One region of the Priestia sp. SRI_019 genome, then DNA from elsewhere that is predicted to be linked to it. Evidence: riboswitches for the same ligand, from Rfam matches in the RefSeq annotation. Region 1 holds a riboswitch; the other holds the start of a gene.

Region 1 (7,738 bases):
TGTAAACGGAGGCGCTATTGCCTTAGGTCATCCATTAGGCTGTACCGGAGCTAAGCTGACTCTTAGCTTAATGCACGAAATGCAGCGTCGAAATGAGCAGTTTGGAATTGTCACGATGTGTATTGGCGGAGGAATGGGAGCTGCTGGTGTATTTGAATTGTTAGCATAATCATTTCAAAGGGGGATATGAACATGTCAAATAAAACAAAACAAATGATTAAAGGTGGAAGCTTTTTAATTGAAGAAGGCGATGCAAGCCGCGTCTACACGCCGGAGGATTATACATCTGAACAAAAGATGATTGCCAAGACGACAGATGAATTTGTAGAAAATGAAGTCCTTCCACAAGTGGAATATTTAGAAAAGCATGAGTTTGACCGTTCTGTAAAGTTATTAAAACAAGCTGGTGAATTAGGCTTGCTTGGTGCAGATGTACCGGAAGAATACGGTGGACTCGGTTTAGATAAAATTACCTCGGCTTTAATTGCTGAAAAAATGTCTCGAGCAGGAGGATTTTCCATCACTCATGGTGCTCACGTAGGAATTGGGTCATTGCCAATCGTCTTATTTGGAACAGAAGAGCAAAAGCAAGCATATTTACCTGCTTTAGCAGTTGGGGAAAAAATAGCAGCATATGCGTTAACAGAACCTGGTTCTGGTTCCGATGCCCTCGGTGCTCGAACAACAGCTCGCCTTAACGCAGAAGGCACACACTATGTATTAAATGGAGAAAAGCAGTGGATTACGAATGCCGGATTTGCTGATGTGTTCGTGGTGTATGCGAAAATCGACGGCGATAAATTTTCTGCTTTTATCGTTGAACGCGAATTTCCAGGTGTTTCGGTTGGACCGGAAGAGAAGAAAATGGGAATCAAAAGCTCCTCAACCAGAACGTTGATTCTTGAAGATGCGCTTGTTCCAAAAGAAAACGTGTTAGGTGAAGTTGGCAAAGGGCATGTGATTGCCTTTAATATTTTAAATATTGGGCGCTACAAGCTTGGAGTTGGAGCAGTTGGAGCAGGGAAACGTGCGTTAGAAATCACGTCTCAATATGTTAACCAGCGTCAGCAGTTTAAAACGCCCATTGCTAAATTTTCATTAACCCAAGAAAAAATAGCAACAATGGCTTCTAAATTGTACGCAACTGAAAGCTCCGTCTATCGTACGGTAGGACTTTTTGAAGACCATATGGGCCAGCTTTCAGAAGAACAGCAAAAAGACGGAAAACAAATTGCCGCTTCCATTGCTGAATATGCTATTGAATGCTCATTAAACAAAGTGTTTGCAACGGAATCTCTTGACTACATCGTAGATGAAGGCGTCCAGCTTCACGGAGGCTATGGTTTTATGAGTGAGTATGAAATCGAGCGCCTGTATCGTGATTCCCGCATTAACCGTATTTTTGAAGGAACAAATGAAATTAATCGTCTCTTAGTACCAGGCACGTATTTACGCAAAGCGCTAAAAGGAGAGCTTCCGCTGCTTCAAAAAGCACAAACGCTTCAAGAAGAATTGATGATGCTTATGCCGCAGGAAGTAGGGAATGAGCCGTTAGATCAAGAAAAAATGCTTGTGCAAAATGGGAAGAAAATTGCGCTCTTGCTTTTAGGCCTAGCTGCACAGAAATACGGTAAAGAATTAGAGAAAGAACAAGAAATTCTCGTTAATATTTCTGATATGATTAGTAACGTATATGCAATGGAATCTACTGTTTTACGTACTGAAAAAGCCATTTCCAAAACAGGAGCAGATCAAAACAGCTTAAAAGTAAAATATACGCAAGTATTTTGCCAAGAAGCATTTAATCGAATTGAAGCAGATGCAAAAGAAACGTTAATTGGCGTTGAACAAGGTGATACGCTTAGAGTCATGCTTTCGTCTCTTCGCAAGTTAACGCGCTATACACCAATCAATGTGATTAGCGTAAAGCGCGAGATTGCAAAAACGCTTCTAGAAGTAGAGAAGTTCACAGTTTAAGGGAAAAAGGAGCTCGTTTTACGAGCTCCTTTTTGTTTAAGAAGCCTCTATCTAGGTAAATGATAAAGGATGTGTTAAAATACGAAAAAAGCTTAAAATAAAGGGTGGTTGACGAAATGTCATTATTTTTTTATTCATATCCAAAGTGTGGTACGTGCCGAAAAGCCAAGAAGTGGCTGGATGATAACGGAGTAGCGTATGAAGAAATTCATATTGTAGAAAACCCGCCAACAAAAGAGCAGCTGCAATCTTATTATCAGAACAGCGGCTTAGAATTAAAAAAATTCTTTAATACAAGCGGTAAAAAATATCGTGAATTAGGGCTTAAAGATAAAGTAAGCAGTGCGAGTGAAGACGAACTGCTGTCTATTCTTGCGTCAGATGGCATGTTAATTAAGCGTCCGCTGCTAACAGATGGACAAAAAGTAACGCTTGGCTTCAAAGAAGAGCAGTTTGAGGACGTGTGGAAGTAAGTTTTCAAATAGAAAATTTTTACCTTTTACGTTACACTGTTAATAGGAAGTTATTTTAGGTTGTAGAAAGTGTTCTCCACGTTGAAGGCGCTTTTTATATAAACAAATTACGATACATATTTTGGAGGGATTAAGATGAGTACACCAAAAGATTTGCGTTATTCTGAAGAGCATGAATGGGTAAAAACAGAAGGAGACGTTGTCCGCGTAGGTATTACGCATTTTGCTCAAGCTGAGCTTGGCGACATCGTATTCGTTGAACTGCCAGAAGTAGGAGCAACAGTAGAAGCTGACGAGCCGTTTGGCAGCGTTGAATCAGTAAAAACAGTTTCTGAGCTTTACGCACCAATTAGCGGTGAAGTTGTAGCAGTAAACGATAACTTAAGCGATAGCCCTGAACTTGTTAATGAATCTCCATACGAAGAAGCATGGATGATTACAATCAAACCGTCTGATGCTTCTCAAGTAGACAAGCTAATGACAGCAGAGCAATACGAAGAAATGACAAACGAAGGATAATATTCCTCCATAAATTGTCTTTATGAAAAGTTTTTGACTGGACACTCTATTAGTAAACAAGCTAAAGGAGTGTCTTTTTATGTTTGAAAAACAAAAAATGGACGTTACAGATCGCGTTACAGCTAAATTTCATGACGGCGGCATGAAATTATATGTTGATAAGCAGCCAATTGGTGAAGTTAGTTACGGAACAAGCGGCAATGAATACCGCTTTGAAGAAGGGTATTCGCAAGAAAATAATAAGTTCTACCAATATACAGATGTACAAAAGCAAGGTGAAACGCAAAAATATACAGACTGCGACGAAGAAGCAGGATGGTGCTAAACAGTGGCAACTGCCGCTGTTTTTCTTGTTTTATGGAAACAATATGGCCTAAGCTGCCTTTTAAAACAGTTCTTTCTTGCAAATTTCTTTTAAAAAACAGGTGAACTGTGATACATTAACGAATATTGTATAGCATAAAGAAATGATGTTACTATACAACTGACGATTATGGGTGATGAAAATGGGGCTAATTGAAATTGAAAAAGTAATTATTGTCGAAGGAAAATCAGATAAAAAACGTATCCAAGATATCATTCGAGAACCAATTGAAATTATCTGTACAAACGGTACGATTAGTTTATCAAAGCTGGATGAAATTATTGACTTTACGTTTAACAAAGAGGTATACATACTCGTTGACTCTGATGATTCAGGGAATAAGCTAAGAAAACAATTTAAACGAGAGCTTCCGGAAGCAGAGCATCTATATATTGATAAAATGTACCGAGAGGTTGCTGCCGCCCCTAGACATCACATAGCAACAGTATTACTGAGTGCCAATATCGATGTTAATGCAGAATTTTTAACATAAAAGGAATGAGCAACATGCAAGAATGGAGCGAAAAACAGCTTGACGATCAGTTAAAAGAAGGACAAAGAGCGTTTATCTTTTTCCATACACCTTTTTGCGGGACATGTCAGCTGGCAAAAAAAATGTTAACCGTAGCAGAAGCAATGCTGCCTGGTGTGACCATCGGAATGAGCAATTTAAATTATATGCCTTCAAAAGCAGAAGTATTTTCAATTGAAAGTGTACCTTGTTTGATTGAAGTGAAAAATGGCGAAATGGTAAAAAAACTCTATGCGTTTCATTCCATCGAGCACGTACTTGAAGAGCTTCGATAATCAAACGTTTGTTTAAAATGAAGAAATGGAACGAGAGCAAACCGTTGGGGCTGTTGAATTCTTGGGATATTATCCCAAGAACAAAATCTGTTGACAGCCTATCTGACACATGCTAAAATCACACTCATGAATGTTCATAAATGAATGAATATTTCCCAAAAACAAAATAATTGTTGCGAACTCTTATCAAGAGAGGTGGAGGGACTGAGCCCTGTGAAACCCGGCAACCGTCAGACTAACTGAAATGGTGCCAATTCCTGCAAAGCTATGCGCTTTGAAAGATGAGAGAAAGGATTAAATATCGAGCCTTTCTGTCATGCGCAGAGAGGCTTTTTTAATGGGGAAAATTGTTTTACGGCTTTTTCATCCTATAGGGCAACCTAACATAATTAAGTTTTTACTAAAGAAGGTGAAGAAATATGATTACATTAACAGACGTTACAAAAATTTATCAGGCTAAAAGCGGTCAAGTAACAGCTGTTGATAATGTGAATCTAACCGTTAACCAAGGTGAAATTTACGGAATTATTGGTTATAGCGGAGCGGGTAAAAGTTCTTTAATTCGCTTGCTAAACGGGTTAGAAACACCAACGACAGGAACGGTCGAAGTAGCAGGTAATGATATTGGAAAAATTAAAGGCGGAAAACTCAGAAAAGCTAGACAAGAAATTAGTATGGTATTTCAGCACTTTAATATCTTGTGGTCGCGTACGGTGCGAGAAAATATTGCCTTTCCGTTAGAAATAGCAGGGATCTCAAAAGAAAAAAGAATGAAACGAGTAGACGAGCTTATCAAGCTAGTCGGGCTTGAAGGGCGTGAAAATGCTTATCCATCACAGCTTAGCGGTGGGCAAAAGCAGCGTGTTGGTATTGCTAGAGCGCTAGCCAATAACCCAAAAGTATTGCTGTGTGATGAAGCAACATCAGCGCTTGATCCTCAAACGACAGATTCTATTTTAGATCTGTTAGTAGATATTAATGAGAAGCTAGGGTTAACCATTGTACTCATTACTCATGAAATGCACGTTATTCGTAAAATTTGTCATCGAGTAGCTGTTATGGAAAATGGGGCAGTGGTAGAAGAAGGGCAAGTGCTAGAAGTCTTCAGAAAACCTAAGCAGCCGATTACAAAGCGATTTGTTCAACAGATTTCTGAACCAGAAGAAACGTTTGAAACAATTGAACAAGTACAGGAGTTATATCCAAGCGGGCAAATTATTCAGCTGACGTTTGTTGGCGGAAAAGCAGAGCAACCGCTCATTACAACGATTTTAAAACAGTTTGATGTAACGATTAATATTTTGCAAGGAAAGATTTCTCATACACAAACAGGTTCATACGGAACGTTGTTCGTTCATTTAGACGGAGAATTAACAGAAGTTGAAAAAGTCATTGCATACATTCATGAGCAGCAGGTAGAAGTGGAGGTAATGACAAATGCTTGAGAAACTATTTCCAAACGTTATTTTAGATGATTTTATTCAAGCGACAAATGAAACACTATATATGACGGCTATTTCAGTTATAGCCACGTTTGTTCTAGGTATTTTATTGGGCTTGCTTTTATTTTTAACCTCCAAAGGACAGCTTTGGCAAAACAAACCTTTATATGCCATTGTGTCAGCAGTTGTAAATATCTTTCGTTCCATTCCATTCATTATTTTAATTGTTTTACTGATTCCATTTACCAAAGCATTGGTAGGAAGTATTTTAGGCGCTAATGCAGCGTTACCTGCTTTAATTGTTGGAGCAGCACCATTTTATGCGCGCCTTGTAGAAATTGGTCTGCGCGAAATTGATAAAGGTGTTATTGAAGCTGCTAAATCAATGGGAGCAACAACAAGCACTATTATCTTTAAAGTGCTGTTACCTGAATCGCTGCCAGCTTTAATTTCTGGTTTGACGGTAACTACGATTGCGTTAGTCGGCTATACGGCAATGGCGGGTGTGATTGGAGCTGGAGGTCTCGGGAATCTTGCATATTTAGAAGGATTCCAGCGCAGTCATAATGATGTAACGCTAGCTGCTACGATCTTAATTTTGATTATTGTATTTATTATCCAACTTATTGGAGATGCGATTACTGCAAAAATTGATAAAAGATAAAAGGAGGATTATTTATTATGAAAAAATGGCTTTCGGCTTTAGCATTAACATCTGCGCTAGTAGTAGGATTAGCTGCGTGTGGATCTAACAATGGATCAAAAGATGAAAAGAAAATTGTTGTGGGTGCCTCTAATACGCCCCATGCTGAAATTTTAGAACAAGCAAAACCGATTTTAGAAAAACAAGGAATTGACTTGGAAATTAAAAAATTCCAAGATTACATCTTACCGAACACAGCTCTTGCAAACAATGAAATTGATGCAAACTACTTCCAGCACGTTCCTTATATGAATTCAGTGCTAAAAGATCACAAGGGTGAAAAAGGGTATGATTTTGTAAGTGCCGGTGCCATTCACATTGAACCAATCGGTATCTACTCTAAAAAATATAAAAGCTTAAAAGATCTTCCGAAAAACGGGACAGTTATTATGCGTGATGCAGTAGCAGAGCAAGGACGTATTTTATCGATTTTTGAAAAAGCCGGCGTAATCAAATTAAAACCAGGCGTAAAGAAAACAGATGCACAAATTAAAGATATCGTAGAAAACCCGAAGAATTTGAAATTTAAAGCCGATGTTGAAGGCGGATTGTTACCTCAGATGTACAAAAACAATGAAGGTGACGCTGTTGTTATCAATGCTAACTATGCTATCGATGCTGGCTTAGATCCAGTAAAAGATCCAATCGCAGTGGAAAGCAAAGAAAATAACCCTTATGCAAACATCATTACGGTTCACAAAGGCGACGAAAATAAAGATACAGTGAAAGCTTTAGTGAAAGTTCTTCACTCTAAAGAAATTCAAGACTACATTAAAGAAAAATATAAAGGCGGAGTACTGCCGGTAAATAAATAATAGAAGAAAAGCACTTGCCCACGCTGGGCAAGTGCTTTTTTTGTATGCGGGAAAACGAATAACTCTTATTTTTCTCACGCATACTAACCGTGAAAACTTTACTGATGATGGGAGCTGACGTTATGCAGCAAGAAGCACGTCATTCAACTGAGCAAGCACTTCATGATTATAAAATGGGTGTTGGGAAATTTAGCGAAAAATTACCGGAAGTAACAAAAACGTTTAATGCGTTTACTGAAGCATGTTTTGGAGAAGGTTCTCTTTCTAAAAAAGAAAAGCAGTTAATCGCGTTAGGAATCAGCGTAGTAGCTCAAGACGAGTACTGTATGATTTATCATACAAAAGGCTGCATTGATCAAGGTGCAACTGAGCAAGAAATTTTAGAAGCATGCGGAGTGTCAGCAGCATTTGGAGGAGGCGCAGCGATGAGTCAGTCTGTTACGCTTGTCCAAGAGTGTATTTCAGAACTGACTAGCCACACGCACTAAGTAAATAAGCGGGTAAAAAAGCTTGTCTTAGAAGGCTCTATGGAGTCTTTTAAGGCAACTTTTTTATGAGTGGATTTAGTCTTGAAAAACGTACATAATGGTTTAAAACCTTTTGGGTCAAAAGGTTGCTATAAGTTTTCATTTGTTATA
Region 2 (7,738 bases), on a different contig from region 1:
TCGTCAAACCAATGATGGAGAAAGACTTCAATGGAAAATGTGTTTTATTGAAGCTGACCACGATTCCCTGCCTCTTCCTTTTTTTATTGAATGGGGTGAACCAGAAGAAAAACGCAAGCCAAAGCTAGCGGATCTTTCTTCCCACCAAGCTGGTCAGCTGCAGCTAAAAAATATTTACTGTGCTGTACATAACCTCGAAGAATCCATCAGCAAGTGGACGAAACTGCTGGGCGTTCAGTCTGGCGAAAGCTACAAAGACTCTTTACTTGATGCACGTTGTCAAAAACTATATGTCAATGGAGGAAACCTTATTTTTTGCAGCGGAACACAAGGTGTTGTCCATGATACATTAAAAAAAGTTGGAGAGCGTCCATTTTTGGTTGAATTGGATCACGCTCTAACATCGCAACAAATTACCGTACAAGGAGCTTCGTTTAAATTCAACAAATAAAGATCCGCAGGCGGATGTTTATTTCTGCGCTTCTTTTATAGCTTGATAAATGAAATGAGGCAAAATTTCAAAGGAATACTGAACGTCTAATCTTTCGGTCCATTGATGCGCATCTCTTCCCAGCGGTCCAATGTTCAGCACCGGCATCTTCAGCTCCTCTAGCTCTTCTAGCGGGATATGATACCCTTTATTCCATAGCGGCATATTGGCTACTAACGTGTTAAATGTATGAAGCGGATGCTGCAGGCTGGCATAGCTTAAATCCGAAATTCCGCCAAAATAACTTTGTTCAACTAGCTCCACTTGGAATTGCTCTTTGGCAGTTGCCTGTACGTTTGACAAAATCTCTTGTACAAAGGGATCATCATGTGAACAAACGGCCGGATAAAAAGGCGGCGTAAAAAATAAGACCATCATCGGAGCTGCTTCTTTACATAAACCAGCTAAAGAGTTTACTAAGTTAATGGTTTTATTTCTATCATCATCCTCTTGTTCCAAAAGTGCCGCTTCCATTTCTTGCACATATTTTTCACCGTGCTGTTTGACTGCATGAGTATAAAGTTCTTCATACGTCCATACGTTCACGTCAAGAGATGAACCCTCCATTCCCGCAGCGTACTGCCTAGCGGCTTTATTATAATGTTTTTTCACATTCAAAGCCGCTTTGTCAGCCGATTTCAACAGCAGATCTGTTACTTCTTTAAGAGAGCGGTTTAACATAAATAAATTAAATAATACAACGGCAGAGTGCGGAACTTGAACTGAATACTCTTCTTTTAAATCTTTTTGTATCAGCACCGTAGGAGGTGGACTCGTTTCATCTCTTACTTTTTCGCAAAAATCAACGTTTAATTCTATTTCTTTTGTTAAATAAGAAGCTAGTAAATTAGCATTTAACCCAGCTAGCGGTTCCCCTACATGAGTTTCTTTTCCATAACACAAAAAGCTTGGCATGATCTTCCCAATCGATCCTGAGTACACATAGTTCGTTTGATCTCCGGGATAGCGGCTGAACACTGGTTCTGCATTTAGCATGAGAGAAAAATCCAGCTGATGTTTGCGGGCAAGTTCTAAAAGAACAGGCACTGCTTTTCTCATCCCAAGCGAATTTACTTCTTCATCCGGCACCGACAGCAGCAGGATGTTTCCGTCAAACTCTCCGTTGCATGCTCGTTCAACCATACTGATATGCAGGGCAATGCCTGCTTTCATGTCCATCGTTCCTCGGCCAAAAAGCCAGTCTCCTTTTATCATATCCTTTTGTACGTGTGCTGGAACTTGTTCCATATGGTTATAAAAAGTACTCGTTAATGTATGAGCGTGAAAAGCATCTTTTTTCCACTGTCCATAATCTTGTACATCCACTACATCGTAATGACTTACGAGTACAACTGTTTTATTCGTATTTTTCCCTTGAACAAAAGCTGTGACAATCGATCGCCCGTCTCCTGTTGAATGAAGCTCGACCTGCTCGTTTTTTTGAAAGTAAGGCAGCTTCAATAAATACGACGCTATCGATTCAGCCATTTCCACTTCTGCCATCGTTCCTGTCACGCTAGGTATAGAAACCAATTCGCTTACAAGTTTTTTTAACTGTTCTTTTGTTTGATACAAAGATGTTTTGTTCGACATACCCTTCATCTCTTTCCTTTTTCTAAATTTTCTATCAAACAAAACCATTCGTCAATCCCTTTGACAGAGACCCTTTCATTCTATCCCTATGTATCATAGTATGGCGCTGCCTTTACGCACATGATAAAAAAAGAGTGCGCGGCTAGGGATAGCACCGCACACTCTTTTTTTACTTTTGGTCATCTTCTAAAAAGTCTAGGATACGATCAATAAGCTGTTCGCTTCCTGCATCGTTTCCGTGTTCAAGAGACATTTCCATTTCAATGCTCCTTTCATAAAATATTCTTGTTTTATAACATACCACAATTCATTTCGAATGTAACCTTTAATTTGTGTAAAAATTTCGACAATTTATGATTAATTTTGAAACCTAGTGAGTAATGATTATACCCACCAGATTCTTCGGTTGTCAAAAAACATGCTTTCTATTTAAAAATACTTAAAAAATAGAGGCGCGAGCAGACTTCTATAACAGACAGCCTACTCGCTCAAGCTTGGAACAGCATGATGAATAAATTTCTAGTTCATTTGCTTTTTGTACATCTTTAATATCTATGCCTACAGCATATGTACGAACTTGGTTTTCGACCACAATTTCGTAAAATGTTTCTAATTCACGATAAGCTACTTCATAATGCTTTCCTAATAATTTCACGGCTTCCTTTAATGCTTTCTCTCCTGTATGTGCTGCAACTGCTGTATGACTCATAAAACCCTCTCCTTTTAGAAAAATAAAAAAAACTCATTTTGCTTTGATGCAAAATGAGTTTTTCACCCGTTTTATCACCCAAAGCACATGCTTTGCTGGTAGGAGCACCTTACATTCGTAGGTTGCTGTGGAGTCAAAGAGCCAGATCTCTCGTCCACTCGTGATAACTTTTTTAATTTAAAATTTATTTTATCAAACAATTTCATCCGCGTAAATAGAAAAATAAAAATATTTTAATTTTTTTGGTAATGGAATGAATTCAAAAAATGAAAGCTTAGATTAGCAAAATAAGAAGCTGCTACAAGTAATGCCTCTTCATTTAATGAAAAAGAAGGATGGTGCCATTCATATTCTCCAGCTGTACCCATCCATACAAAAAATCCTGGTACATGCTGCTGATATACGGCAAAATCTTCTCCTCCAGGCGATTGTTCAGCTTCTACGACTTGATAACTAAGATCTTCTGCCGCTTTAATAGCCATTTTTTCCAGCGTATCATCATTGTTGACTACAGGAAGATATGGATACCATTTAACGTCTACTGAAGCCCCGAAAGCTGCGCCAATCCCTTCAGCAGTTCGTTTCATAAGAGCCGGTATTTTTTCTCTCGCTTCTTCTTGAAAGGTACGCACCGTTCCTTCAAGCGTTACTTTGTCAGGAATGACGTTCCACGAGCTCCCTCCGTGGATTTGAGTTATGCTGACAACAACATTTTGAAAGGGGCTGAGATTACGGCTGACAATGGTTTGTAAACTAGTAACAATTTGACCAGCAGCAGCAATCGGATCTACTGTTTTTTCAGGGATGCCCGCGTGACCTCCTACTCCTTTGACGTCAATTTCAAAACGATCAACGCTTGCCATTAAAGGTCCCGGTTTGATACCTATGGTCCCTACAGGAAGATCCGGTTTGTTATGCATCCCAAATATCGCTTCCACTCCTTCAAGCACACCTTTTTCCACTAGCATTTTTGCCCCAGAAGCCGTTTCTTCGGCTGGCTGAAAGATAAATCGAACCGTACCGCAAAGCTCCTGCTGACGCTCTTTAAGAAGGATAGCTGCTCCGATTATAGAAGCCGTGTGAAAATCATGGCCGCATGCGTGCATAACACCGTTCACTTCAGAAGCAAATGGCAGATTGGTCTTTTCTTCAATTGGCAGCGCATCAATATCAGCTCGAATAGCGATAGTAGGTCCCGGCTTTCCTCCCACAATTTCTGCTACTGCTCCTACGTCTAATTGGAATGCATCCGCTGTAGAAATATCATAGTGCTTTAACCACTTTTTAATACGTTTAGTTGTTTCATATTCTTTCATTGAAAGCTCTGGAAACCGGTGCAGCTCACGGCGTATGTCTATTAGCTCATTTAGTAGTAATTGATCTGTCATCTTTATCACTCTTTCACATTTCTTAATTTAGATCACTTCTCTATCTTTTACGACAAAGAGTGTACCTCATTGAATTTTTTATAAAGAAATACGGTCGTATAACCTTCTGCAAGGTGCTTTTCTTTAGCTTGAACATATCCTTTTCGTTCATACATCTCAACTAACCAAGGATGTTCTTTTGCTGTTCCTAAAGACACACCTGGTGATTTAAACGTATTTTTTATTACCTCTTCCTCTACTAGATACAGCAGCTTAGAACCAACGCCTTTCCTGGCAAACGACGGGTCTACTGCAAACCACCAAAGGTGCGGAACAGCAAACGGACCTGGATGTTCTCCCCAAGGCATTCGTATCGACACAGTTGCAGCGATTCTTTTATCTTCTTCATATACATAGCAAAGGTTTTGAGAAATATTTTTCTTAACGAGGGCAAGATCAGCAGTAGCTGCTAAGAAAGGAATGCCTAGCTCTCGAATAGGCTTATATGCTTGTAGAGTTAAGTTCAATAAGTTATCTGCGTCGTCATTTGTTGCCAAACGGAATTCATTTTTCATCTCTTCGTCTCCTTATGTAGTGCTTAAATATTTTATTTAACTTATAAGTTTACTAAGAATTAAAAAAGACAGACTGCCGCCTTGCGTACTCACTATACAACTGCTTTTATAACGTGTCAATTCTATTTATCGTTTTCTATAAAGGGTATAAATAAAACAAATACACGCAGAAAACTGCGCGTATTACGTACATATCAAGATAGACTTCAGGACTCACTTACCGTAGATTTTAAATTAGCGGCCAACACCACAAGTTCTTCTATAGATGCTAACTCCTCCTGTGAAGCCGCAGCTACTTCTTCAGCGTAAGCAGCTGCTTGTTTAGCGATCTCCGAAAGGGCCATGACAGACTCCATTACCTTAAATGAATACCCATCAATCTCTCCTGTTGCCTTTGTCATTTTGTTCATTTGTCCTTGAGCGGCAAAGACATCTTCAATAATTGTGGAAAACTGTTGCGTTACATCTTCGACAGTGGCAATGCCAAGCGTGACTTCTTCTGTATTGACTTCCATGTTTTGATAAGCCTGCTTTGCCTGCGCTTCAATTTCTTTTAACAGATGACTGATTTGTATAGCGGACGTTTTAGATTCTTCCGCTAGCTTACGTACTTCCCCCGCTACTACAGCAAAACCTTTTCCATGTTCTCCAGCCCTTGCAGCTTCAATAGCAGCATTAAGTGCAAGAAGATTTGTTTGTTCAGCAATTCTTGTAATCGTATTAATAATGCGGCCAATCTCTGCGGAACGATCTTCGAGCCCCTTTACTTCACTGGTGGATATCTTAACTGTTTCATAGATTTTATTCATTTGATTCGTCACCTCTTTCACCGCAACATTTCCCGTAGAAGCATGTTCAGAGGCTCTGTTCATCGATTGTTGTACCTTTGAAGAATGATCAGTCATTTTCTGAAGTAGCTTGGCCATATCCACCATAGCTTGCTCGGTTTCAACCACACTTGACAACTGCTTATCAGAACCCGCAGCAATCTCTTGAATAGACATCGTAACTTCTGTTACAGCTGTTTTTGTTTCCTCCATGCTTGCAAGCAATTGCTCTGAGGAATGACTGACCGTGCTTTTTGTTTTACTTATTTTCTGACGCAGCATTCTCATGTGAGTCATCATTTCATTAAATGAAGATATGAGTGTACTAATCTCATTTTTCCCTTTCAAAGGAACAACATCTACAGATAAATCGCCGTTTGAAATCCCTTTCATTGTTTTTGACAAATTTTCAACCGCAATTATGTAGCGACGTATGATAAAATAGAACACGGTAGTTGTAAAAGAAACAAACAGAAATGTAATCACTAGCGTAATCGAAGCTGCTTGCTCTTGTTTCACAATAAGATAATAATTTGTTACTTCAATTACAGTAGATGTTATGGCCACCATGGCTGCAATCATACATAGCATTTTCATGCGTAAACTTTGAAAAACTTTTTTCATTTTTTCATCCCCTATACAATCTAAAGACATAGAATGTCTAATCTATATTAGTAGTATCGGCATATTTTTATATTTTTTTGTAAAAACTAAAGAAGAATTGAAACAATTATTATTGGCGCTTTTCCACTAAACATTGGAATACATATCATTCTGCAAGGCGCTGCAACAGCAGTTGATAACTGTCTGATTATTCTTTCATTTGACCAAACTCTACCTTTGCTTATAAAATGAAGATTTGTAGAAAGGAGTACGAAAAATTTTATGTATACGTATCAAACAGGCAATCAAACAATTGACTACAAAATTGAAGTCGTTCCAAATAGAACCGATATCACGGTGCAAATTTGTGACAAAGAAGGGGTAAAAGTTATTATCCCGAGAGGTCTTAATGAAAACAATGTGCGTTCAATCATCGCACGCAAAGCAACATGGATTTTAAAACAACTAAACGGTTCACAGACAGCTGAGGAAAAGCCAGCTGCTCCAAAGAAAGAAGCAGTAAAAAAAGAAACAGCTAAAAAAGAGGCTCCTAAAGCAGCAGCTTCTGCAGCTAAAACTGGTTCTTTTGAAGAAGGAGACAAATTCCCTTACCTAGGACGTCAATACCGCTTAAACATCGTTCGTGGAGATGTAGCAAAGGCTGAAATGACATTCCGTGCAAAATTTATTGCTACAGTACCTGAAAGCTGGAACGAGCAGCAAACAAATGAAGGTATTGGACAACTATTAACAGAATGGTACCAAGGCCGCGCAGGTGAAAAATTCCAAGAAGCTTTGAAATCTGTTAAAAAAGCAGCAGACAATGCTCCTGAATCTGTTAAGTGGGACGAGTTAGGTGAAGAATACGCTACGACTCAAGATAATACAATTGTATTAAACTGGCGTTTGCTAACAGCTCCTCTTGCAACAATTGAATATGTCATTGCTTCTCAATTTACAAATGCAGATGAGTTATTCGAAGATGCAGCTGAACGCAAACAGTGGTTAAGCGATAACACCCTAAACGCATTTTAAGTTTATACATAAAAAAAGCACGCGGCGCACGCGTGCTTTTTTTATGACAATGAAGTATTATATCCACTCCCTCCCCTCAGAAATTCCACTCTACCAGGTCTTTGGACATGTCAAAGTTTCTACACCAATCGATATATTGTGTTTTAAAAGAAAGATATATATAATCAAGAAAATGTTTGATTTTGTTTAAATGTGGATACGTATACCTATAAGCAAGATGGCAAACACTTAAGGTAAGCAGTTTTGCTATAAAAGTTGTAAAAGAAAGGAAGTGCAGCTTATGAAAGGACAGAGCTTTTTTATTTTAGGACTTATATTTGCTCTTATCATTGCTGTTTTAGCTGTAATTAACAACGATCCTGTACAATTTAACTATGTATTTGGTTCACAAAAATGGCCTCTTATTTTAATCATCTTAACAACGGCCGTGTTTGGAGGAGTTGTTGCTGCTTCATTGAGCTTTGTGAAAATTGTTCAACTAAGAGGACAAGTGAAACAGAAAAACAAGCGAATTGCTGAGCTGGAAGAAGAAGTCAAGC

What was found. A riboswitch is a leader RNA that binds a small molecule or an ion and turns the genes downstream of it on or off. The one in region 1 is predicted to bind S-adenosylmethionine.
Region 2: linked by a shared signal. The riboswitch ahead of AC2YJL_RS17885 (hypothetical protein) and the one ahead of AC2YJL_RS21245 (methionine ABC transporter ATP-binding protein) in region 1 are both predicted to bind S-adenosylmethionine.

Annotation. Positions count from the first base shown of each region.
Region 1 is NZ_JBYCZN010000004.1:64,050-71,787, reverse strand. It holds gene AC2YJL_RS21280 (acetyl-CoA C-acetyltransferase) at 1-169, shown strand, start outside; gene AC2YJL_RS21275 (acyl-CoA dehydrogenase family protein) at 193-1,977, shown strand; gene AC2YJL_RS21270 (arsenate reductase family protein) at 2,094-2,450, shown strand; gene gcvH (glycine cleavage system protein GcvH) at 2,586-2,969, shown strand; gene AC2YJL_RS21260 (YusG family protein) at 3,049-3,294, shown strand; gene AC2YJL_RS21255 (toprim domain-containing protein) at 3,476-3,826, shown strand; gene AC2YJL_RS21250 (thioredoxin family protein) at 3,841-4,140, shown strand; SAM riboswitch class I at 4,321-4,428, shown strand; gene AC2YJL_RS21245 (methionine ABC transporter ATP-binding protein) at 4,560-5,585, shown strand; gene AC2YJL_RS21240 (methionine ABC transporter permease) at 5,578-6,246, shown strand; gene AC2YJL_RS21235 (MetQ/NlpA family ABC transporter substrate-binding protein) at 6,264-7,100, shown strand; gene AC2YJL_RS21230 (carboxymuconolactone decarboxylase family protein) at 7,223-7,588, shown strand.
Region 2 is NZ_JBYCZN010000002.1:1,502,681-1,510,418, forward strand. It holds gene AC2YJL_RS17875 (VOC family protein) at 1-451, shown strand, start outside; gene AC2YJL_RS17880 (M20/M25/M40 family metallo-hydrolase) at 470-2,083, opposite strand; gene AC2YJL_RS17885 (hypothetical protein) at 2,550-2,792, opposite strand; SAM riboswitch class I at 2,861-2,962, opposite strand; gene AC2YJL_RS17890 (amidohydrolase) at 3,026-4,180, opposite strand; gene AC2YJL_RS17895 (GNAT family N-acetyltransferase) at 4,228-4,734, opposite strand; gene AC2YJL_RS17900 (methyl-accepting chemotaxis protein) at 4,941-6,185, opposite strand; gene AC2YJL_RS17905 (M48 family metallopeptidase) at 6,447-7,199, shown strand; gene AC2YJL_RS17910 (LapA family protein) at 7,480-7,738, shown strand, end outside.